2 regions of the Nonomuraea sp. NPDC049758 genome follow, and region 2 is predicted to be linked to the other one. Evidence: riboswitches for the same ligand, from Rfam matches in the RefSeq annotation. Region 2 holds a riboswitch; the other holds the start of a gene.
What was found. A riboswitch is a leader RNA that binds a small molecule or an ion and turns the genes downstream of it on or off. The one in region 2 is predicted to bind glycine.

Region 1: linked by a shared signal. The riboswitch ahead of gcvP (aminomethyl-transferring glycine dehydrogenase) and the one ahead of gcvT (glycine cleavage system aminomethyltransferase GcvT) in region 2 are both predicted to bind glycine.

The regions. Positions count from the first base shown of each region.
Region 1 is NZ_JBFAMZ010000012.1:56,347-67,088, reverse strand. It holds gene AB0J46_RS29190 (hypothetical protein) at 1-532, opposite strand, end outside; gene AB0J46_RS29185 (CDP-alcohol phosphatidyltransferase family protein) at 712-1,293, shown strand; gene AB0J46_RS29180 (mannose-1-phosphate guanyltransferase) at 1,298-3,802, shown strand; gene AB0J46_RS29175 (FHA domain-containing protein) at 4,064-4,576, shown strand; gene AB0J46_RS29170 (MerR family transcriptional regulator) at 4,600-5,226, shown strand; gene AB0J46_RS29165 (bifunctional nuclease family protein) at 5,359-5,829, shown strand; gene AB0J46_RS29160 (MerR family transcriptional regulator) at 5,977-6,597, shown strand; glycine riboswitch at 6,646-6,742, shown strand; gene gcvP (aminomethyl-transferring glycine dehydrogenase) at 6,909-9,734, shown strand; gene AB0J46_RS29150 (hypothetical protein) at 9,862-10,662, shown strand; gene AB0J46_RS29145 (hypothetical protein) at 10,678-10,742, opposite strand, start outside.
Region 2 is NZ_JBFAMZ010000001.1:194,241-204,982, reverse strand. It holds gene gcvH (glycine cleavage system protein GcvH) at 1-384, opposite strand, end outside; gene gcvT (glycine cleavage system aminomethyltransferase GcvT) at 381-1,466, opposite strand; glycine riboswitch at 1,501-1,600, opposite strand; glycine riboswitch at 1,621-1,718, opposite strand; gene AB0J46_RS00890 (M28 family peptidase) at 1,965-3,338, opposite strand; gene AB0J46_RS00885 (M4 family metallopeptidase) at 3,410-5,704, opposite strand; gene AB0J46_RS00880 (gamma-glutamyl-gamma-aminobutyrate hydrolase family protein) at 5,927-6,616, opposite strand; gene AB0J46_RS00875 (3-oxoacyl-ACP reductase) at 6,613-7,377, opposite strand; gene AB0J46_RS00870 (aldehyde dehydrogenase family protein) at 7,380-8,723, opposite strand; gene AB0J46_RS00865 (glutamine synthetase family protein) at 8,732-10,102, opposite strand; gene AB0J46_RS00860 (FCD domain-containing protein) at 10,227-10,742, shown strand, end outside.

The DNA of each region.
Region 1 (10,742 bases), on a different contig from region 2:
GCGCGGCCCTGATGGTCAGCAGCGCGACGGTGACCAGGGCGAGGAGGTAGGACAGGACGTACGCGGGCCCGAGCGCCTGGTGCGCGATCCCGGCGGCCTGCAGGGCGTCGGCCGCCGTGCCCAGCGCCACCGGCCCGGCCGCCGCCCCGGCGACCAGCCCGGCCGTGGTGCCCGGGTCGAGCCCGAGCGCGTCCGCGACCAGCGCCGCGACCGCCAGCGCCCCGACGACCTCGACGACCGTGAACCACAGGTACCGCAGGTTGGGCCCGGAGAACGCGGCGAAGAAGGCGGGTCCGAGGGTGTAGCCGAGGGTGAAGGCGAAGATCGAGAAGGCGATCACCCGCACCTGCTGGTGGACCTCGACGCCGCCGGTCAGCAGCCCGACGGCGAGGGCGGCGGCCAGCGTCCCGGCCGCGCCGCCGAGTGCCACCCCGCGGAACCTGATCCTGCCCAGGGCGAACCCGAGGGCCAGGCAGAGGAACAAGGCGATCTCCGGCGCGTCCCGCAGCACACCGGACTCCCAGGGCCACATCCGATCCCCCCAAGGCAGGCCGGCAGCGCGGGGGGATCGATCACCCAGCCTTTTCCCGCCCTCACATGCCGCGAAACGCCATCAACCTCCATCGGCCCCGCGTCCGCGCGGGGGCGTGCGAGCGGGAATGGTCGCTGGTGGGGCGTCTGTGCCGGAGTTCCACGCAGTAGGGTCTCTGCGTGAGCGAAACTTCCGCCGAGGACCGGATCTGGACGGTTCCCAACCTGCTGAGCTTCCTGCGCCTGCTCGGCGTGCCCGTGTTCCTCTGGTTGGTTCTGGGGCCCAGGGCGGACGGGTGGGCCATCGGCATCCTCATCGTGGCCGGGTTCACCGACTGGCTCGACGGCAAGATCGCTCGTGCGTTCAACCAGACCAGCAAGCTCGGCCGGGTGATCGACCCGGCCGCCGACAAGCTGTACGTCTTCGCCACGATCCTGGCGCTGCTGCTGCGCGAGGTCATCCCGTGGTGGCTGGTGGCCGTCATCGTGGCGCGGGAGCTCTTCGTCGCCTGTTCGTTCCCCGTACTTCGCAAACACGGATATAAGGCACTTCAGGTGCATTTCCTGGGCAAGGCCGCCATGTTCAACCTCATGTACGCCTTCCCGCTGCTCTTCCTCGCCTCCCACACCGGGTGGTATGCCGATATAGCGCGAATTGCCGGGTGGGCCTTCGCGATCTGGGGCACCGGCCTGTATTGGTGGGCAGGGATCCTGTATGTGGTGCAGGTGCGCCAACTCGTAACCGCGACCACGAAGGAGTGATCGGGTGAAGGCGGTCGTCATGGCGGGCGGGGAGGGGACTCGGCTGCGTCCGATGACCGCCAACCAGCCCAAACCTCTGCTCCCGGTGGCCAACCGCCCGATCATGGAACACGTCCTGCGCCTGCTCAAACGGCACGGCATCACCGAGACGGTCGTCACCCTGCAGTTCCTGGCCGCCCTCGTGCGCAACTACTTCGGCGACGGCGACGAGCTGGGCATGAACCTCCAGTACGCCACCGAGGACCTGCCGCTCGGCACCGCGGGCAGCGTCAAGAACGCCGCCGCCCGCCTGCGTGACGACCGCTTCCTGGTCATCTCCGGCGACGCCCTCACAGATATCGACTTATCCGACATGATCCGTTTTCATCGCGAAAATTCGGCTCTTGTCACCATCGGCCTGAAACGCGTTCCCAACCCGCTCGAATTCGGGATCATCATCCTCGACGAGAACGGACGCGTTCAGCGCTTCCTGGAGAAGCCCACCTGGGGCCAGGTCTTCTCCGACACCGTCAACACCGGCATCTACGTCATGGAACCCGAGATCCTCGACGCCGTGGCCGACGGCGAACCGGTCGACTGGTCCTCGGACGTCTTCCCCGCCCTCCTGGAACGCGGCGCCCCCATCTACGGCTACGTCGCGGGCGGCTACTGGGAGGACGTCGGCACCCACGCCAGCTACCTCAAGGCCCAGGCCGACGCGCTGTCCGGCCGGGTCCGCCTCGACATCGGCGGCTTCGAGCTCTCCCCGGGCGTCTGGGTGGCCGACTCGGCCACGGTCGACCCCGACGCCGTCCTGAAGGGCCCGCTGCTGATCGGCGACTACGCCAAGGTGGAGGCGGGCGCCGAACTGCGCGAGTACACCGTCCTCGGCAACAACGCGGTCGTGCGCGAGGGCGCCTTCCTGCACCGCGCGGTCGTCCACGACAACGTCTACCTCGGTCCCGGCGCCCACCTGCGCGGCTGCGTCATCGGCAAGAGCACCGACGTCATGGGTGGCGCCCGCGTCGAGGAGAACGCCGTCATCGGCGACGAGTGCGTCATCGAGGCCGAGGCGTACGTCTCCAGCGGCGTCAAGGTCTACCCGTTCAAGACCATCGAGGCCGGCGCGGTCGTCAACACCAGCGTCATCTGGGAGTCGCGCGGCCAGCGCAACCTGTTCGGCCCGCGCGGGGTCAGCGGCCTGGTCAACGTCGAGATCACCGCAGAGCTGTGCGTCCGCCTGGCCGGCGCGTACGCCACCACCCTGCGCAAGGGCGCCTACGTCGTCACCTCCCGCGACTGCTCCCTGGCCGCCAGGGCGCTCAAGCGGGCCGTCATCGGCGCCCTGACCGCCGCCGCGATCAACGTCCTGGACCTGGAGGCCGCGCCGCTGCCCGTGGCCCGCTTCCACACCGCCCGTGAGTCGGCCGCCGGCGGCATCGCCCTGCGCACCACGCCGGGCGACCCGCAGAGCGTCGACATCGTCATCATGGACGACCGCGGCGCCGACCTGCCCCCGGCCGCCCAGCGCAAGCTGGAGCGGGTCTTCTCCCGCCAGGAGTACCGGCGGGCCTTCCCCGGCGAGATCGCCGAGCTGCACTACCCGGCCAGGGCCGTCGAGGGCTACACGCACGAGCTCATGCGGGCCATCGGCGTCACCGGCGTCAAGGACATGAAGGTCGTGGTCGACTGCGCCGGCGGCACCTCGTCCCTGGTGATGCCCACGCTGCTCAGTCGCGCCGGCGTCGAGGTGCTCACCGTCAACGCCCGGCTGGACGACGTCTCGCCCACCGAGACGCTGGCCGAGCGCCGCCGCGACCTGCAACGCCTGTCGGAGCTGGTCAGCTCTTCGCGGGCGGCCTTCGGCGTGCGCTTCGACCCGGTCGGCGAACGCATCGCGCTGGTGGACGAGACCGGCCAGCTCATCAGCGAGGAACGCGCCCTGCTGGTCGTGCTGGACCTGGTGGCGGCCGAGCGCCGGGGCGGCCGGGTGGCCCTGCCGGTCACCACCACGCGGGTCGCCGAGCAGGTCTGCCGCTTCCACGGCGTGCAGGTGCAGTGGACCTCGACCGCGCTCGACGCCCTGACCTCCGCCGCCCAGGGCCCCGACATGATCTTCGCGGCGGACGGGCGCGGCGGGTTCGTCGTGCCGGAGTTCAGCCCGGCCATCGACGGCCTGGCCGCGTTCATGCGCCTGCTGGGGCTGGTGGCCCGCACCCGGCTGTCGCTCAGCCAGATCGACGCCAGGATCCCCGAGGTCAAGCTGCTGCGGCGGAGTATCCCCACCCAGTGGGCGGCCAAGGGCGCGGTCATGCGCTCGGTCATCGAGGCCGCCGAGGCCGAGCCCGACGGCTGGCGCGTGGACACCACCGACGGCGTGCGGGTCGCCCGCGACGACGGGTCGTGGGTGCTGATCCTGCCCGCCGCCGCCGAGCCGGTCACCGACCTGTGGGCCGAGGCCCCCGACATGGACGGCGCGCAGGCACTGCTCGAACGGTGGGCCCGCGTGGTCGAGCAGGCGGCCGTCTGATCACGTAGAGTAGCGGAAAAGCCTTCGCCCGAGATGTGCGCGCGGAGTGCCGCAAGATCGTAATGTAGAAACGCGCGGCGGCATGGACCACGGGGTGGGGGCGGCGGTAACTTTGTCAGCGTCCGAACCGCAGTCCAGCGCCCCGCCTTGACCTTTGCCGCTGATCAGCGTAAGTTGCGGCATTCGCAAACTTGAAGAGCGAAGGCAGGCGCGTCCCCAGCACCGTCGCCGCGTCTTCGCGGTAGGAGGCCGAGCCGATCGATGCCGAGCGTCTACTGCACGCAGTGCGGGCACGCCAACCCCGAGGATGCCCGTTTCTGTTCCCGCTGTGGGTCACCGCTGACCAGACCCGAGGTCTCCGGGGACACCACGTCGACGATCTCGGTCGCGGGAATCGAGGCGTACGAGGCTGAGACAGGCGACATGCTCCTGGCCGAACGGGCGCTGGTCGAACAGCTCCCGCCCGGCACGGCGTTGCTCACGGTGACCAGAGGGCCCAACCAGGGCAGCCGGTTCCGGCTGGACAAAGACCTCACCACGACCGGGCGCCACCCGGAGAGCGACATCTTCCTCGACGACATCACCGTCTCCCGTCGCCACGTCGAGTTCTACCGCCACCGCGGCGGCCAGTTCTCCGTACGCGACGTGGGCAGCCTCAACGGCACCTACGTCAACCGGGAGCGCATCGAGGAGGTTCCCCTGCACTCCGGAGACGAGGTGCAGATCGGCAAGTTCCGCCTCGTCTTCCTGATGAGGGTCAACGCCGGCGCATGAGCTCACAGGCGGCACGCTCGCACATGAGCATCGGGGAGGTGCTCGCCCTGCTGCAGGGCGAGTTCCCCGACGTCACCGTGTCCAAGATCCGCTTCTTGGAGGGTGAGGGGCTGATCGAGCCCGAGCGCAGCCCCTCGGGCTACCGCAAGTTCACCCATCTCCACGTCGAGCAGTTGCGTTTCATCCTGACCGAGCAGCGCGACCACTACCTGCCGCTGCGGGTGATCAAGGACAAGATGGCCGAGAGCTTCGGCCGTCCGCGCGCGGTGCAGCAGACCCAGGAGGTCCGCTACGACCGGGCCCAGCTGCTGGAGGCGGCCGGCATCGACGAGGAGACCCTCGCCGAGCTGGAGGACTACGGCCTGCTGGCCCCCGTGGCCAGGCGCTACGACGAGGAGGCGCTGAAGATCGCGCGCAGCGTCGGCGCCCTGGCCCGCTTCGGCCTGCACGCCCGCCACCTGCGCGCGGTCAAGGCCGCCGCCGAGCGGGAGTGCGGGCTGGTCGAGCAGACCGTCGCGCCCATACTCAAGCGGCGCGCGCCCGGCGCCATCGGCGAGGCCGACGAGGCCGCCAGGGAGTTGTCCACGCTCCTGCTCGATCTGCACGCCTCTCTGGTGCGCCTCGGCGTCAGGTCTGTCCTGGGCCGCTGAGGGCACAGAGCTGGAAGGCCGGGGCACATTCCAGGCCTGCCGGGTGTTACGTTGAAATGCACAAGCGTGTAGCAGAAACGACCCAGTCAACAGCTGTGCCGGGCGACCGGCCGGCCGAATACGGAGCAGCCCGTGTTGCAGATGGAGGTCGTGGGCGTTCGAGTTGAGATGCCCACAAATCAGCCGATCGTCTTGCTCAAGGAGGCACACGGGGAACGGTTCCTTCCGATCTGGATCGGCATGACCGAGGCGACCGCGATCGCCCTGGCGCAGGCCGAGGAGCCGCCGCCCCGGCCGCTCACCCACGACCTGTTCAGGGACGTGCTGAGCGCGCTCGGCGTCGGGCTGCGCGCGGTCAACATCGTGGCCCTGCGTGACGGCATCTTCTTCGCCGACCTGGTGTTCTCCAACGGCGTGGAGGTCAGCGCCCGCCCCTCCGACTCGATCGCCCTGGCGTTGCGCACCGGCGCGCGCATCTTCGCCAGCGAAGAGGTGGTCCAGGAGGCCGGTGTGATCATCCCTGACGACCAGGAGGACGAGGTGGAGAAGTTCAGGGAGTTCCTTGACACGATCACTCCCGAGGACTTCGGCAGGGCGGGGTAGGTATTTCAGTGCATTTACGCTTCACGACGCGCCGAGCCGGATCGTTGACTGAGCATGGTCACGGTCCTACGGTGCAAGTGAAACCCGTGGTCGCCCTTTACGAACCCCCAGATCAGGCCATGGGATGAGAGAAAGCCGGAGGTCCGCGTGGCGGTCAGCAGCGGCGAGGGAAAGACGGCCGGCCAGGAAGATCCGGTGCGGCGCGAGAGCGCGCGGCAGCGTGCCGGAGAGCAGGGACTGCTCTTCGACGAGCAGCCCGCGACGGTGCCCGACGACATCGGATACCGCGGGCCCACAGCCTGCTCGGCGGCCGGCATCACCTACAGGCAGCTCGACTACTGGGCACGCACGGGCCTGGTCGAGCCCACGATAAGAGCCGCGCACGGCTCGGGCTCGCAGCGGCTCTACAGCTTCCGCGACATCCTGGTGCTCAAGGTCGTCAAGCGGCTGCTCGACACCGGGGTGTCGTTGCAGCAGATCCGCACCGCGGTGCAGCATCTGCGTGACCGCGGGGTCGCCGACCTCGCGCAGATCACGCTCATGAGCGACGGTGTCAGCGTCTACGAGTGCACCTCGGCCGACGAGGTGATCGATCTCCTCCAGGGCGGCCAGGGCGTGTTCGGCATCGCGCTCGGCCGGGTCTGGCGAGAGGTCGAGGGCTCCCTCGCGGAGCTGCCGGGGGAACGGGCGGCGGTCGAGGACACCGTCCCGGCCGACCATCCCGCTGACGAGCTCGCCAAGCGGCGTCGCGCACGCCGCACGGGGTGAGCTGAACCGCTGAACACACCGTAGTAATCTAGGACAGAGTAAGGCTGACGACCCCGTGCGGGAGAGTCCCTGGGCTTCGGTCCTGGGGCGCCGAAGGAGCAACCCTCCCCGGAATCTCTCAGGCATCCCGTACCGCTCGGGTGAGGCAACTCTGGAAAGCAGGTGCGCCCGCCAGGCGCACCTCACCGACGGTGCAAGCCCCACGGTGGGGTGAAGCTCTCAGGTCGCGATGACGTCGCGATGACAGAGGGGGAGATCCGGCACTCGCCCGCGCCCTGGCGCCGGTCTCCAAGCCTCGGGAGGCAACCTCCATGACCGACCTGTCCGCTCCGCCGTTCTCGTCCAGGCACATCGGCCCATCCGAGTCCGAGCAGCAGCGCATGCTCGAGGCCGTGGGCTTCGAGTCCGTCGGCGATCTGGTGGCCGTGGCCGTGCCCGAGGCCATCAGGGTCAAGGACCGGCTCAAGCTGCCGGCCGCCGCGAGCGAGACCGAGGCCATCGCCGAGCTGCGCGAGCTGGCCTCCCGCAACCGGGTGCTGACCTCCATGATCGGCCTGGGCTACTACGACACCGTCACGCCCGCCGTCATCCGGCGCAACCTGCTGGAGAACCCGGGCTGGTACACCGCCTACACGCCGTACCAGCCGGAGATCTCGCAGGGCCGCCTGGAGGCGCTGCTGAACTTCCAGACGGTCGTCTCCGACCTGACCGGCCTCGACGTCGCCGGCGCCTCCCTGCTGGACGAGGCCACCGCCGCGGCCGAGGCCATGACGCTGGCCCGCCGGGCCGGCAAGTCCAAGAGCGACGTGTTCGTGGTCGACGCCGACACGCTGCCCCAGACCAAGGCCGTGCTGGCCACCCGCGCCGAGCCGCTCGGCATCACGCTGGTCGAGCACGACCTCGACGGCGAGCTGCCCGAGTGCTTCGGCGTGCTCGTCCAGTACCCGGGCGCCTCGGGCCGCCTGCGCGACTTCCGCGACGTGGCCGCCAGGGCGCACGAGGCGGGCGCGCTCGTCGTGGCCGCCGCCGACCTGCTGGCCCTCACGCTGGTGGCCGCCCCCGGCGAGCTGGGCGCCGACATCGCCGTCGGCTCCTCCCAGCGCTTCGGCGTCTCCTTCGGGTTCGGCGGGCCGCACGCGGCCTACATGTCCGTACGCGAGGGCCTGCAGCGGCAGATGCCCGGCCGCCTGGTCGGCGTGTCGGTCGACGTCGACGGCGACCCCGCCTACCGGCTGGCCCTGCAGACCCGCGAGCAGCACATCCGCCGCGAGAAGGCCACCAGCAACATCTGCACCGCCCAGGTCCTGCTGGCCGTGATCGCCGGCATGTACGCCGTCTACCACGGCCCCGAGGGCCTGCGCCGGATCGCGCACCGCGTGCACCGGCACGCCGTCGCGCTGGCCGGCGGGCTGCGCGAGGCCGGCCTGGAGGTCGTGCACGGCGAGTTCTTCGACACCGTGCTCGTCCGCGTGCCCGGCAGGGCCGCCGAGGTGGTGGCCGCCGCCGCCGAGCGCGGCGTCAACCTGTGGCAGGCCGGCGAGGACCACGTCTCGATCGCCTGCGACGAGAAGACCGGCGCTGCCGAGCTGGTCAAGGTCTGGGCCGCCTTCGGCGTCGAGCGCGAGGAGGTGGCGCTGGAGGCCGACGCGCTGCCGGCCGAGCTGCTGCGCGAGTCGGACTACCTGACCCACCCGGTCTTCCACAGCCACCGCTCCGAGACCGCGATGCTGCGCTACCTGCGCAGGCTGCAGGACAAGGACATCGCGCTCGACCGTTCGATGATCCCGCTCGGCTCGTGCACGATGAAGCTGAACGCGACCACCGAGATGGAGCCGATCACCTGGCCGGAGTTCGCCGGCGTGCACCCGTACGCGCCGGAGGCCCAGACCGAGGGCTACCGGGAGCTCATCGGCACCCTGGAGGGCTGGCTGGCCGAGGTGACCGGCTACGACGCGGTCTCCATCCAGCCGAACGCCGGCTCCCAGGGCGAGTTCGCCGGCCTGCTGGCCATCCGCGCCTACCACCAGGCCAACGGCGACACCGAGCGGGACGTGTGCCTGATCCCGTCCTCGGCCCACGGCACGAACGCGGCCAGCGCCGTCATGGCGGGCATGCGGGTCGTCGTCGTGGCCTGCGACAGCGACGGGAACATCGACCTGGCCGACCTCGACGCCAAGATCGCCAAGCACCGCGACAGGCTCGCCGCGATCATGGTGACGTACCCGTCCACGCACGGCGTGTACGAGGAGTCGATCACCGAGGTCTGCGCCAAGGTGCACGAGGCCGGCGGCCAGGTCTACGTCGACGGCGCCAACCTCAACGCCCTGGTGGGCCTGGCCAAGCCGGGCGAGTTCGGCGCCGACGTGTCCCACCTCAACCTGCACAAGACGTTCTGCATCCCGCACGGCGGCGGCGGCCCCGGCGTCGGCCCGGTCGCGGTCCGCGGCCACCTGGCGGCCTACCTGCCCGGCCACCCGCTGCGCGACGGCGGCCCGGTCGGCCCGGTATCGGCCGCCCCGTACGGCTCGGCGGGCATCCTGCCGATCTCGTGGGCGTACGTGCGGATGATGGGCTCCGAGGGCCTCACGGCGGCCACCGAGCAGGCCATCCTGTCGGCCAACTACCTGGCTCGGCGGCTGGCCCCGCACTACCCGGTGCTCTACACCGGCCGCGGCGGCCTGGTGGCCCACGAGTGCATCGTGGACCTGCGCCAGATCACCAAGGAGACCGGCGTCACCGTCGACGACGTGGCCAAGCGCCTGATCGACTACGGCTTCCACGCGCCGACCATGTCGTTCCCGGTGGCCGGGACGCTGATGATCGAGCCGACCGAGAGCGAGGACCTGGACGAGCTCGACCGGTTCGTGGACGCCATGATCGCCATCCGCGGCGAGATCGCCAAGGTGGCCTCCGGCGACTACGACAAGACCGACAACCCGCTGCGCAACGCGCCGCACACGGCCGAGTCGGTCACCGCCGACGAGTGGGCCCACCCGTACTCGCGGACCGAGGCGGCCTACCCGGTGGCCTCGCTGCGCGAGGGCAAGTACTGGGTGCCGGTGCGCCGCATCGACCAGGCGTACGGCGACCGCAACCTGGTGTGCTCCTGCCCGCCGCTGGAGGCGTACGAGGACTGATCCGCCCGCGCGGGTCCCCGCCCGGGGGCCCGCGCCGGATCTGGCCCAGTCCTGCACCGTCAAGTGAGCAGACATGATCGCGACGAGCCGTTAGGCTCGGTGCGATCCGTCGCCTGAAGGAGCTCTCTTGACGTTCTCAGAGCTGGAGACCCCGCCTCTCGACACCGCCCGCCGCCTGGCCGAGGGCGGCGACCTGGAGGGTGCGGCGGCGATCCTGACCGAGCTGGTCGCCGACCCCGACAGCCCCGACCGGGCCCAGGCGGCCGTGGGGCTGGCCGTGGTGCTCGACGAGCGCGGCGACACCGAGGCCGCCCGCGCCGCGGCCCGCACCGCGCTGGCCACCGGCCATCCCGAGTACGCCGCCCAGGCCGCCTGCCACCTGGCCCAGGGTTTCGAGCGCGAGGGCCGCGACGACCAGGCCAGGGCCGCCTGGCAGGCGGTGCTCGGCGTCGGCACGCCGGCCTACGTCCCGCTGGCGCACCTCGCGCTGGCCCGGCTGGCCGGCAGCCCGCAGGAGGCCGGCAAGGAGCTGCGCTCCGCCCTCGACGCGAGCCTTGACTCAGGCGACGCCGAGGCCGCCGCGCACGCGGCCCGCCAGCTCGCCGAGACGCTGCTGGAGTACGGCGACCCGGGGGAGGCCGCCGGGCTGCTGCTGGACGCGCTGGAGTTCGCCCCGGCGCGGGAGCTGCCGGGGCTGCGGGTGCTGCTCGGCATCGCGCACCTGGAACTGGCCTGCGCCGAGTTCGCCGAGGCCGTCGAGAGCGGGGCCGACCCCCAGACGGGCGCGCTGGCCATCGAGCTGCTGGCGCGCACGCTGCCGCTGCGCGGCCGCACCGAGGACGCCGGCCAGGTGTGGACCTACGGCCTCGAACACGAGGACCAGACCATGGCCGCCGAGGTCCGGCTGCGTTTCCACCGCGACACCTGAGTGCCGTGAGGGGGCTCAGCCGCGGCGCATGATGGCCACGGCGGCGGCCACGTTGATGGCGACGATCGCCAGCCACGTGA
Region 2 (10,742 bases):
CTCGCCTGAGGTGAGCGCCGTGTACTCCTCGGCCGACAGCAGGTCCTCCGCGTCGCCCTCCATGCGGACGCGGAACATCCAGCCGTCGCCGTACGGGTCGCTGTTGGCCAGCGACGGGTCGTCGGCCACGGCCGAGTTCACCTCGACGATCTCGCCGCCGACGGGCGCGTAGATCTCGCTCACCGACTTGGTGGACTCCACCTCGCCGACCGAGTCACCCGCCTCGACGGTCGAACCGACCTCGGGGAGCTGCACGAAGACGACGTCACCAAGAGCCTCGGCGGCGAAGGCCGTGATGCCGACGGTCACGGTGATGCCGTCGTCCACGCCCGACACCCACTCGTGCTCCTTGGTGTAGTTCAGGTCGTCAGGGATGTTGCTCACTTGTTCCTCCTGTAGAAGGGCAGCTCGACCAGGTCCATAGGTTCATGGCTGCCCCGGATGTCCACGGCCAGACCTGTGTCGGCCCCGGCGTCCACGTAGGCCATCGCGATGGGCTTGCCCAGGGTCTGGGAGGGCGCACCGCTGGTGACCTCGCCGACGACGGCGCCGTCGCGGGTGACCGGGTAGCCGTGACGCGGCACCCGGCGGCCCTGGGCGACCAGGCCGACGAGGCGGCGGCGGGGCTGGTCGTCCTTGACCGCCTCCAGTGCCGCCCTGCCGACGAAGTCACCGGGCTTGTCGAATTTCACCACTCTGCCCAGCCCCGCGTCGAACGGGGTCAGGTCGGAGCTCAGCTCGTTGCCGTAGAGCGGCATGCCGGCCTCCAGCCTGAGGGTGTCGCGGCTGGACAGACCGGCGGCGCGCAGCCCGTGCGGCTCGCCCGCGGCCTCCAGGGCGCGCCAGAGCGGCACGGCGTCCTGGTTGGCGACGAACAGCTCGAAGCCGTCCTCGCCGGTGTAGCCGGTACGGGCGATGAGCGCCTGGCGGCCGTCGACCACGCCGGGCAGGCCCGCGTAGTACTTGAGACCGTCGAGGTCGGCGTCGGTGAGCGTGGCCAGGATCTCCTGGGCCTTCGGGCCCTGGATCGCGATGAGGGCGTACTGCTGGGAGCGGTCATCGACCGCCGCGTCATACGACTTAGTACGATTTTTCAGCTCATCAGCGACCTTGTCGGAGTTCGAGGCGTTGGCCACCACCATGAACTCCTCGTCCGCCAGCCGGTAGACGATGAGGTCGTCGAGCACCCCGCCGCGCTCGTCCACGATCATCGTGTACCTGGCCCGGCCGGGCGCGAGCGCCGACAGGTGGCCGACCAGCGCGTAGTCGAGGGCCTCTCCGGCCTGCGGACCGGTCAGGAAGATCTCGCCCATGTGCGAGAGGTCGAACAGCCCGGCCGCCTCGCGGACGGCTTTGTGCTCCGCCGACTCGCTGCCGTACCGGAGCGGCATGAGCCAGCCGGCGAAGTCGGTCAGCGTGGCGCCTAGGGCCTCGTGGACGTCTCGTAGCGGCGTAGGTCGGGACATTTGTCGCACCTCAGGACAGGATTGGATGCCAGCATCCTCCCCCTCTGTCATGGATGCCTGAGAGCTTCGCCCGAGTTTTACCGGACTTTCACCTTCGGCGAGGCCCCGAGGGCCTGCTTTCCAGAGGTCACCTCCCCGTAAGAACGCCTTACAGGGCTGCCGCGCGGTCCTTTGCCTTGAGAGGTTCGCGGGGAGGGCTTGCTCCTTCAGGGACCCTGACCGGCTGTCAGGGTGCTCTCCCGCACGGTTTCGCCGGTGATGTCCGTCAGCCTAGTGCCGTCATGGGGGTGTTGTCGCGCTTCGCCCTCCGTCATCCGCGGCATCCGCGACATACCGCACGCAGCGAAAAGCGGCCGCGGCCCCGGAGAGGCGGGGTCGCGGCCGCGTTGGTGGCCGCGCGCGAGCCGGTCATGGCAGGTCAGCTCGCACGCGGCAGCTCGGGGCGGGCCGGCGGTGACCGGCCCGCGGGGGATCGAACCCGGAGATCAGGCCCGAGGGTCAGGCCCGCGCCCAGAGGGCGGGCACGTTCGGCGGCTCCCAGCCCGGCAGGCTGGTGTGCGCCTGGAGGCAGCGGTAGCTGACCCCCTGGTAGGTGACGACGTCTCCGGCCGTGTACGACTTGTAAGCCGTCCAGGTGGTGCCCTGGCCGTCCCCTCCGACGGTCAGGGTGAAGGACGCGGAGTGGTCCGCCGTCGCCCCGTCGCCGTTGATCCCTATGGTGTACGTCCCCGCCGCGACACCGCTGGTGGTGGCGATCGTGACGGTGGACGACTGGCCCGCCTGAACCGTGGACGGGCTGAAGGAGACGGTGACCCCGCTCGGCACGTTCCCGGCGGAGAGCGCGACGCTCTGCGCCTGGCCGGACGTGACCTGGGTACTGACCGCCGCGGTAGCCGACTGACCGGCCTGGACCGATGCCGACGACGGGGTCACCGAGATCGAGTAGTCGTTCTCCGTGGGCGTGCTGGTGCCCACGGCGAGCTTCCATATGGCGTACGCGATGGCGTCGGAGTTGCGGTCGAGCGCCGTGGTGTTGATGGCGCTCGGGTAGCTGTCGCACGCGCTGTGGTAGCAGCGGTCGAACGCCTGCCCGGCCGAGCCGCCCCACTTGGCGGCCTGGGCCGAGCTCTTGACCGCCCCGGCTCCCGTGGCCAGGCCGCCGACCCGGACGCCCGCGCTCTTGAACGAGGCGTGGTCGCTGCGGCCATCGCCCTCCCTGTCACCCTCGGTCTGCAGGCCGATGGTGGCGAAGTAGTCGTTGAAGGTCCGCTGGATCGCCGCGTCGTCGTCGTAGACGAAGTAGCCGGCGTTGGTCGAGGCGATCATGTCGAAGTTCAGGTACACCTCGACGCCGCTCGCGCCGCCGTTCTGCACGTAGTACCTGGACCCGACCATGCCCGCCTCTTCGGCGCCCCACCAGCCGAAGCGCACGTGCTTGGTGAGGGTGGGCTTGCGGGCGGCCAGGGTGAGGGCGTTCTCCAGGAGCGCGGCCGAGCCGGAACCGTTGTCGTTGATCCCGGGGCCGGCCGCGACGCTGTCGAGGTGGGCGCCGAGCATCACGGTCTGGTTGGCCGGGCCGCCCGGCCAGTCGGCGATCAGGTTGCTGCCGCCGCTGAAGTTCTGCACGCGGGTGGTGAAGCCAGCCGCGTCCAGCTTGCCCTTGATGTAGTTCATCGAGGCGGTGAAGCCCGGCCTGCCCGAGGCGCGGTTGCCGCCGTTGCTCGTGGCGATGGACTGCAACTGGCTCAGATGCGCCGTCACGTTCGCGACGGGGATGTCGGGCGCGGGGTCGGCGGCGGCGCCGGCCGGTCCGGCCGGCGTGGTGAGGGTCAGGGCCAACGCGGCGGTGGCCGCGGCGCCCAGCCTGAGCATGGCGTTCACGATCTGTGGCTCCTCAAGGGGGTTGGGCGGCCACCCCGGCGTGGCCGCCCAGGTCGTGCGACTTAGACCGGCTGCCAGAGGGCAGGGGTGTTGGGCGGCTCCCAGCCCGGCAGGCTGGTGTGCGCCTGGAGGCAGCGGTAGCTGGTGCCCTGGTAGGTGACGGTCTGTCCGGCCGTGTACGCCGTGTACGTCTGCCACGTGGTGCCCTGGCCGCCGCCCACCGTCAGGCTGAAGGAGGCCGAGTGGTCGGCGCTCGCGCCGTCGGCGTTCAGGCTGATCGTGTACGTGCTGGGCGTCACGCCGCTCGTGGTCGCGAACGTCACCGTGGACGACTGCCCGGCGGTGATCGTGGACGGGCTGAAGCTGACCGTCACGCCCGCGGGCACGTTGCTCGCCGCCAGGGCGATGCTCTGCGCCTGACCGGCGGTGACCTGCGTGCTGACCGTGGCGGTGGCCGACTGACCGGCCTGCACCGAGGCCGACGACGGCGTCACGCCGAAGGAGTAGTCGTTCGGCGAGCTCTGCCCGATCTGCAGGTTGTAGGTGGCCTGGCGGTCCACGTCGGCGCCGTCGGCCGTGATGGCGATCGAGTGGCTGCCCTGCGGGCTGCTCGCCGAGGTGTTGATCGTCAGCGTCGAGCTCTGCCCCGCGGTGATGGTGGCCGGGCTGAACGAGGCGGTCACGCCGGCCGGCAGGGTGCCGGTCCGCAGGGTGATCGACTGCGCCGAGCCGCCGGTCACGGTGGTGCTCACCGTGGTCGTGGTGCTCTGGCCGGGAGTCACGCTGCCGGAGGCGGGGTTCAGGTTGACCGAGAAGTCGTTGTTGCCCTGGGTGCAGGTCGGCTCGCCGGACTGGGCCCGTACGCTGACGCCGTCCCAGGCGTTCTTGACCACGTTGAACTCGGCGCAGCTGCCCGGGTACAGCGTCTTGGCGGCCTGGAGGGTGGCGACCCTGGCCTTGGCGTGCGTCCACGGCTGGGTCTTCATGTTCAGCGCGGACATGAACACCTCACCGGCCTTGCGGATGCCGATGCCGGTGATCGCGGCGCCGTTGTCGCAGCGGGTGCTGGCGGGCTTGCCCGAGGGGTTGGTGCCCTCGGCCACCAGGTAGAACCAGTGGTTCTGCGGGCCGGCCGCCGCGTGCACCTCGGTGTTCGGGATGGAGGCGCTGTAGCAGTTCGGGTGGCTGAGGGCCGACGGGTTGTACATGTTGCGGATCGGCCCGGCCCCGGAGAGGTTGACCTCCTCGCCGACCAGGTAGTCCGGCGGGTCGTTCGGGTTGTTGGCGTACGCCTCGGTGAGGGCGCCGAAGATGTCGCCGGTGGACTCGTTCATGCCGCCGGTCTCGTTGCCGCTGCCCGAGCCGCCGCTGGTGAACTGGAAGATGCCGTGGCCGAACTCGTGGCCGACCACGTCCATCGACGTGAGCTGCTGGGAGTTGGCGGAGTTGTGGCCGAAGGAGCCGTACTGGCCGTTCCAGTAGGCGTTGACGTCGGCCAGGCCGACGCGGGCCGGGTAGCCGCCGCCCTGGCCGTTGATGCCGTTGCGGCCGAGCCAGGCGCTCAGCATGTCCCATTCCCGCTGCGCGGCGTAGAGCGCGTCGACGCAGGCGGTCTCCAGGTTCGTGCCCGAGCCGTTGCCCCAGGTGTCGGTGGTCTTCGTGTACGGCGAGCCGTTCTGGCCGCCGCACGCGACGCCGCTCCTGCGGGGGTCGCGCATCGTGTACGAGGGGCTGGTGTCGATGGTGACGGTGCCGACGTAGTAGCTGTTGCCGGTGCCGTCGCGCACCTCGTCCCAGTCGTCGATGACCTTGCCGGTCAGGGCGTCCACGTAGACGTGGAGCTTGGTCTCGTGACCGGCGGCGTTGGCGCCGGTGACGAGGACCTCCCAGGCCAGCCGCGGGGTCGTCGTGGTGGCGTGCACGGACAGCACGGGCGTGGCGACGGTCTCGACCCTGGCCACCTTGGCCCTGGCCGTCACGGCGGCCTGGGCCGCGGTGACCTTCGCCTTCGTGCCGATCCCGATCTTCGTGCGCTGCCCGGTGGCGACCGTGTCGACCACCGCGCCGGAGGCGTCCGTGGCGACGACCACTTCGCCGCCGTAGACGGGCAGGCCCGCGTGCTTACGGGCGTAGGTCAGGTACTGCAGGCCGCGGACGCCTTCGACGGTCGACGTCAGCGTGAACGTGTCCTGCTCGGATGCCAGCAATGCCGCCGAGTCGGCCAGGATCGCGTTGTGTGCGGTGGCGATCGCGTTCCTGCGCTCGTCGGGGCTGGGAGGATCGGCCACCTGCGACGCTTGGGCTGTGGCGCTCGTGGCGCCCACCAGCGAGCTGGTGGTCAGGGCTAGCGCGAGCATTGCGGCAGCCCCCAACCTGAGTTTGGGGTTCACTCTCTGGCTCCTCAGGGGGGTGTGGAGTGGAAGAGCCCCGGCCGGCTGGGGATGAACACAGGGTGACACCGGGATGGCGCGATCCGGTACCCAACAAGTTTCCTATAACGCGGTGGTATGGCCCCCTGAGCTGGGATTTCGCCGGATTTTAGGGCGCAGAAAAGGTAAAGAAGCTTTCCAGTAACGGTCTCAGCAGGCCGCCGTGAACGCCTCGAAGAGCGCCGGTCCCTCGCCCGCCTCCGGGTGCCACTGGACCGCCACCGCGAACCCGCCGGAGTCGAGCTCCACCGCCTCGATCGTCCCGTCGCCGGCCGTGGCGGTGACCGTGAGGCCCCGGCCGAGCCGGTCGATGGCCTGATGGTGGTAGTGCGGGACCGCCACCGGGTCCGTGCCGAGCACCTTGGCCAGGCGGCTGCCGGGGACGGGCGTGACCGGCAGGTGGCCGAACTCGCCGGGCGCGGGGGAGTGGCCGGTGTGCCCGGTCACGTCGGGCAGGTGCTGGTGCAGGGTGCCGCCGAGCAGCACGTTGAGCACCTGCAGGCCGCGGCAGATGCCCAGGAACGGCAGCCCGGCCTCCAGGGCCGCCGCCAGGAGGGCGAACTCGGCCTCGTCCCGGAACTCCCGGACGTAGCCGGTGCGCTCGTGCGCCGCCCGGCCGTACCTGGCCGGGTCGACGTCGCCGCCACCGGCCAGGACGAGACCGTCGAGCCGCCCCACGACCTGGGCGGGATCGCCGGCCGGCGGCAGCAGCACGGGCTGCCCGCCGGCTTGGACGATCTTCTCGACGTACATGTACGGCAGCAGCGCGACGGGCAGGTCCCACACGGTGAACCGGGCGGGCTCGACGTACGTCGTGACGCCGATGACCGGACGGGTCACAGCGGCGTCACGTACGCGCCGGAGATGCCGCCGTCCACCAGGAACTCGGCCCCCGTGATGAAGGAGGCGTCGTCGCTGGCCAGGAACGCCACGGCGGCGGCGATCTCCGACGCCTCGGCGAAGCGGCCCACCGGGATGTGCACCAGGCGCCGCTGGGCCCGCTCGGGGTCCTTGGCGAACAGCTCCTGCAGCAGCGGCGTGTTCACCGGCCCGGGGCACAGCGCGTTGACCCGGATGCCCTCGCGGGCGAACTGCACGCCCAGCTCGCGCGACATCGCCAGCACGCCGCCCTTGGAGGCCGTGTACGAGATCTGCGACGTGGCCGACCCCATGACCGCCACGAACGACGCGGTGTTGATGATCGACCCCTTGCCCTGCCGCCGCATGTACGGGATGGCGTGCTTGCAGCACAGGTACACGCTGGTCAGGTTCACCTCCTGGACGCGGCGCCAGGCGTCGAGGCCGGTCTCCAGGATCGAGTCGTCGTCGGGCGGCGAGATGCCGGCGTTGTTGAAGGCGACGTCCACGCTTCCGTAGGTCTCGTGGGCCGTGGCGAACATCCGGACGACGTCGTCCTCGCTGGTCACGTCGGCCTTGACGAAGAGGCCGCCGACCTCGCCCGCGGCCTTGGCCCCGGCCTCCTCGTCGATGTCGACGCAGACGACCTTCGCGCCCTCCTGCGCGAACCTGCGCGCCGTGGCCAGCCCGATGCCGCTGCCCGCGCCGGTGATGACGGCCACCCGGTCCTGCAATCGCTGCACTGTCACTCCCAGGAAATGAAGACGTTCTTGGTCTCGGTGAAGGCCGTCAAGGCGTCCGGGCCGAGCTCACGGCCGAGGCCGGACTGCTTGAAGCCGCCGAACGGGGTCCAGTAGCGCACCGAGGAGTGCGAGTTCACCGACAGGGCGCCCGACTCCACCGCGCGGGCCACCCGCAGCGCCCGCCCGACGTCGCGCGTCCAGATGGAGCCGCTCAGCCCGTACGGGGTGTCGTTGGCGATGCGCACGGCCTCGGCCTCGTCGGCGAACGGCACCACCGACACGACCGGGCCGAAGATCTCCTCGGTGAAGGCGCGGTCGGTGACCTTGGAGGTGAGCACCGTCGGCGGGAACCAGAAGCCCCTGCCCTGGGGGCAGTCGCCCTGGAGGTAGGGCGTGCCCTCGACGAAGCCGCGGACGCGCTCCAGGTGCTCGGCGCTGATCAGCGGGCCCATCTCGGTGGACTCGTCGAGCGGGTCGCCGACCTTGACGCCGCGCACCGCCGCCGACAGGCGTTCCAGGAACTCGTCGTACACCTCGGCCTGGACGAGGATGCGCGAGCGGGCGCAGCAGTCCTGGCCGGAGTTGTCGAAGACCGCATAAGGGGCGGTTCTTGCCGCTTTTTCGAGATCTGAGTCGGCGAAGACGATGTTCGCCGACTTGCCGCCCAGCTCCAGCGTCACCCGCTTGACCTGCGCCGCCGCCTTCGCGGCGATCTCCTTGCCCACCTCGGTCGAACCGGTGAACACGATCTTGGCCACGCCGGGATGCTCGACCAGCCGGGCCCCCGCGACCTCCCCTGCCCCGGGCAGCACCTGGAGCACCCCCTCGGGGAGGCCCGCCGACAGGGCCAGCTCGGCCAGCCGCAGCGCCGTGAGCGGAGTCCATTCCGCCGGCTTGACGATCACCGTGTTGCCCGCCGCCAGCGCCGGCGCGACGCCCCACGACATGATCAGCATCGGGAAGTTCCACGGCACGATGACGCCCACCACGCCCAGCGGCTCCTGGAACGTGATGTCCACGCCGCCGGGCACCGGGATCTGCTTGCCGTGGTTGCGCTCGGGGGCGGCGGCGTAGAAGTGCAGCACGTCGCGGACGGCCCCGGCCGCCCAGCGCGCGTTGCCGATCGGGTGCCCGGCGTTGTCCAGCTCCAGCCGGGCCAGCTCCTCGCCGTGGGCGTCCACCAGGTCGGCGAAGCGGCGCAGCAGCCGCGCCCGGTCGCCCGGCGCCACCTCCCGCCAGCTCTGGTACGCCTTCGCGGCCCGCTCCACCGCCCGGTCGACCTCGGCCGCGTCGGCCAGCTCGACCTCGGCGACGACCTCTTCCGTCGCCGGATTAACGATCCTCATGCCTACCGTCACATTCGCTCGAAACCACGGAACAGCTCCCAGTCCGTCACCGCCGCGTCGAAGGCGGCCAGCTCCACGCGCGCGTTGTTCGCGTAGTGCTCGACCACGTCGTCGCCGAACGCCTCCCTGGCCAGCTTCGACCCCTCGAACAGGGCGAGCGCGTCCCGCAGGGTGTGGGGCACGGTCTCGGCGCCGGAGTCGTAGGCGTTGCCGCCGAAGGCGTCCTCCAGCGGCAGCTCCCGGTCGATGCCGTCCAGCCCGGCCGCGATCAGCGCCGACACCGCCAGGTAGGGGTTGACGTCCCCGCCCGGCACCCGGTTCTCCACCCGCAGCGACGGCCCGTGGCCCACCAGCCGCAGGGAGCAGGTGCGGTTGTCGACACCCCACTTGACGGCGGTGGGCGCGAAACTGCCGGGCACGTAACGTTTGTAGGAGTTGACGTTGGGCGCGTACAGCAACGTGAGCTCGCGCATGCGGGCGAGCTGCCCGGCGATGAACCGCGCGCCGAGCGGCGAGAGCCCGTACGGCCCCTCGCCCGCCATCACCAGGCCGCCGTCGAGGCCGCGCAGCGAGATGTGGATGTGGCAGGAGTTGCCCTCGCGCTGGTTCGGCTTGGCCATGAAGGTGATCGAGCGGCCCTCCTGGGCGGCGATCTCCTTGGCGCCGTTCTTGTAGATCGAGTGGTTGTCGCAGGTGCGCAGGGCCTCGTCGTAGCGGAAGGCGATCTCGTGCTGGCCGAGGTTGCACTCGCCCTTGGCCGACTCGACGTACATGCCGGCGCCCTCCATGTCGCGCCTGATGCGCCGGAGCAGCGGCTCGACGCGGGCGGTGCCGAGGAGGGAGTAGTCGACGTTGTAGAGGTTGGCGGGGGTCAGGTCGCGGTAGGCGCGCCGCCAGGCGTCCTCGTAGCTGTCGTCGTAGACGACGAACTCCAGCTCGGTGCCCACGTACGCGGCCAGGCCCCGCTCGGCCAGGCGGGCGAGCTGGCGGCGCAGGATCTGCCGCGGCGAGGCGGTGACCTCGCCGCCCTCCTCCCAGGCCAGGTCGGCCATGACCAGGGCGGTGCCGTCCTGCCAGGGGATCCGGCGCAGGGTGGACAGGTCAGGCTTCATCGCGAAGTCGCCGTAGCCCCGGTCCCAGGAGGACATGTCGTAGCCGGCGACGGTGTTCATGTCCACGTCGACCGCGAGCAGGTAGTTGCAGCCCTCGGAGCCGTGGTGCAGCACCTCGTCCAGGAAGTAGCGGGCGGAGAGCCGTTTGCCCTGCAACCTGCCCTGCATGTCGGCGACGGCGAGCAGCACCGTGTCGATCCGGCCGGAGGCGACCTCGCCCCGCAGTTCCTCGACGGACAGGAATCCGTTGCCCGCTGGTTCGCTCACCCTAGGTCGCTCCGATCTGCTCTGAAGCGCTTTCCCGTTGATTGGGCTAGTCTCAGACCATTGATGTGTATGCCGGGATCGCTTGTCAAGACCTGAGGACACCTTGGACGATTCGGCGCGTTTGATGACAGTGCTGCGCCCGGTGAAGGCGGGGAACGCCTTCGAGGAGACCGTGGAACGGCTGCTCCAGGCGATCAAACTGGGCGTGGTGCCGTACGGCGACAAGCTGCCGCCCGAGCGCGAGCTCGCCGTGCGGCTGGGCATCAGCAGGGTCACCCTGCGCGAGGCCATCCGCGCCCTCCAGGACGCGGGCTACCTCGACGTGCGGCGCGGCCGGTACGGCGGCGCGTTCGTCACCTATGTCCCGCCGCGGCCCGACGCGGGCGACCTGCGGCAGGCGGTGGCCGACATGGGCATGGCCGAGCTGTCGGACGCGCTGACGTTCCGGCTGGCGGTCGAGTGCGGGGCGGCACAGGTGCTGGCCGCGGCCGAGCTCACCCCCGCCCAGCGGGAGGTGCTGCCGCGCCGCCTGGCCGAGCTGGACGAGGCGCCCCTGGAGGACTACCGGCGCCTGGACACGGCCTTCCACCTGTCGATCGCCGAGCTGACCGGCTCGACGCTGCTCGCGGCGACGTGCGCC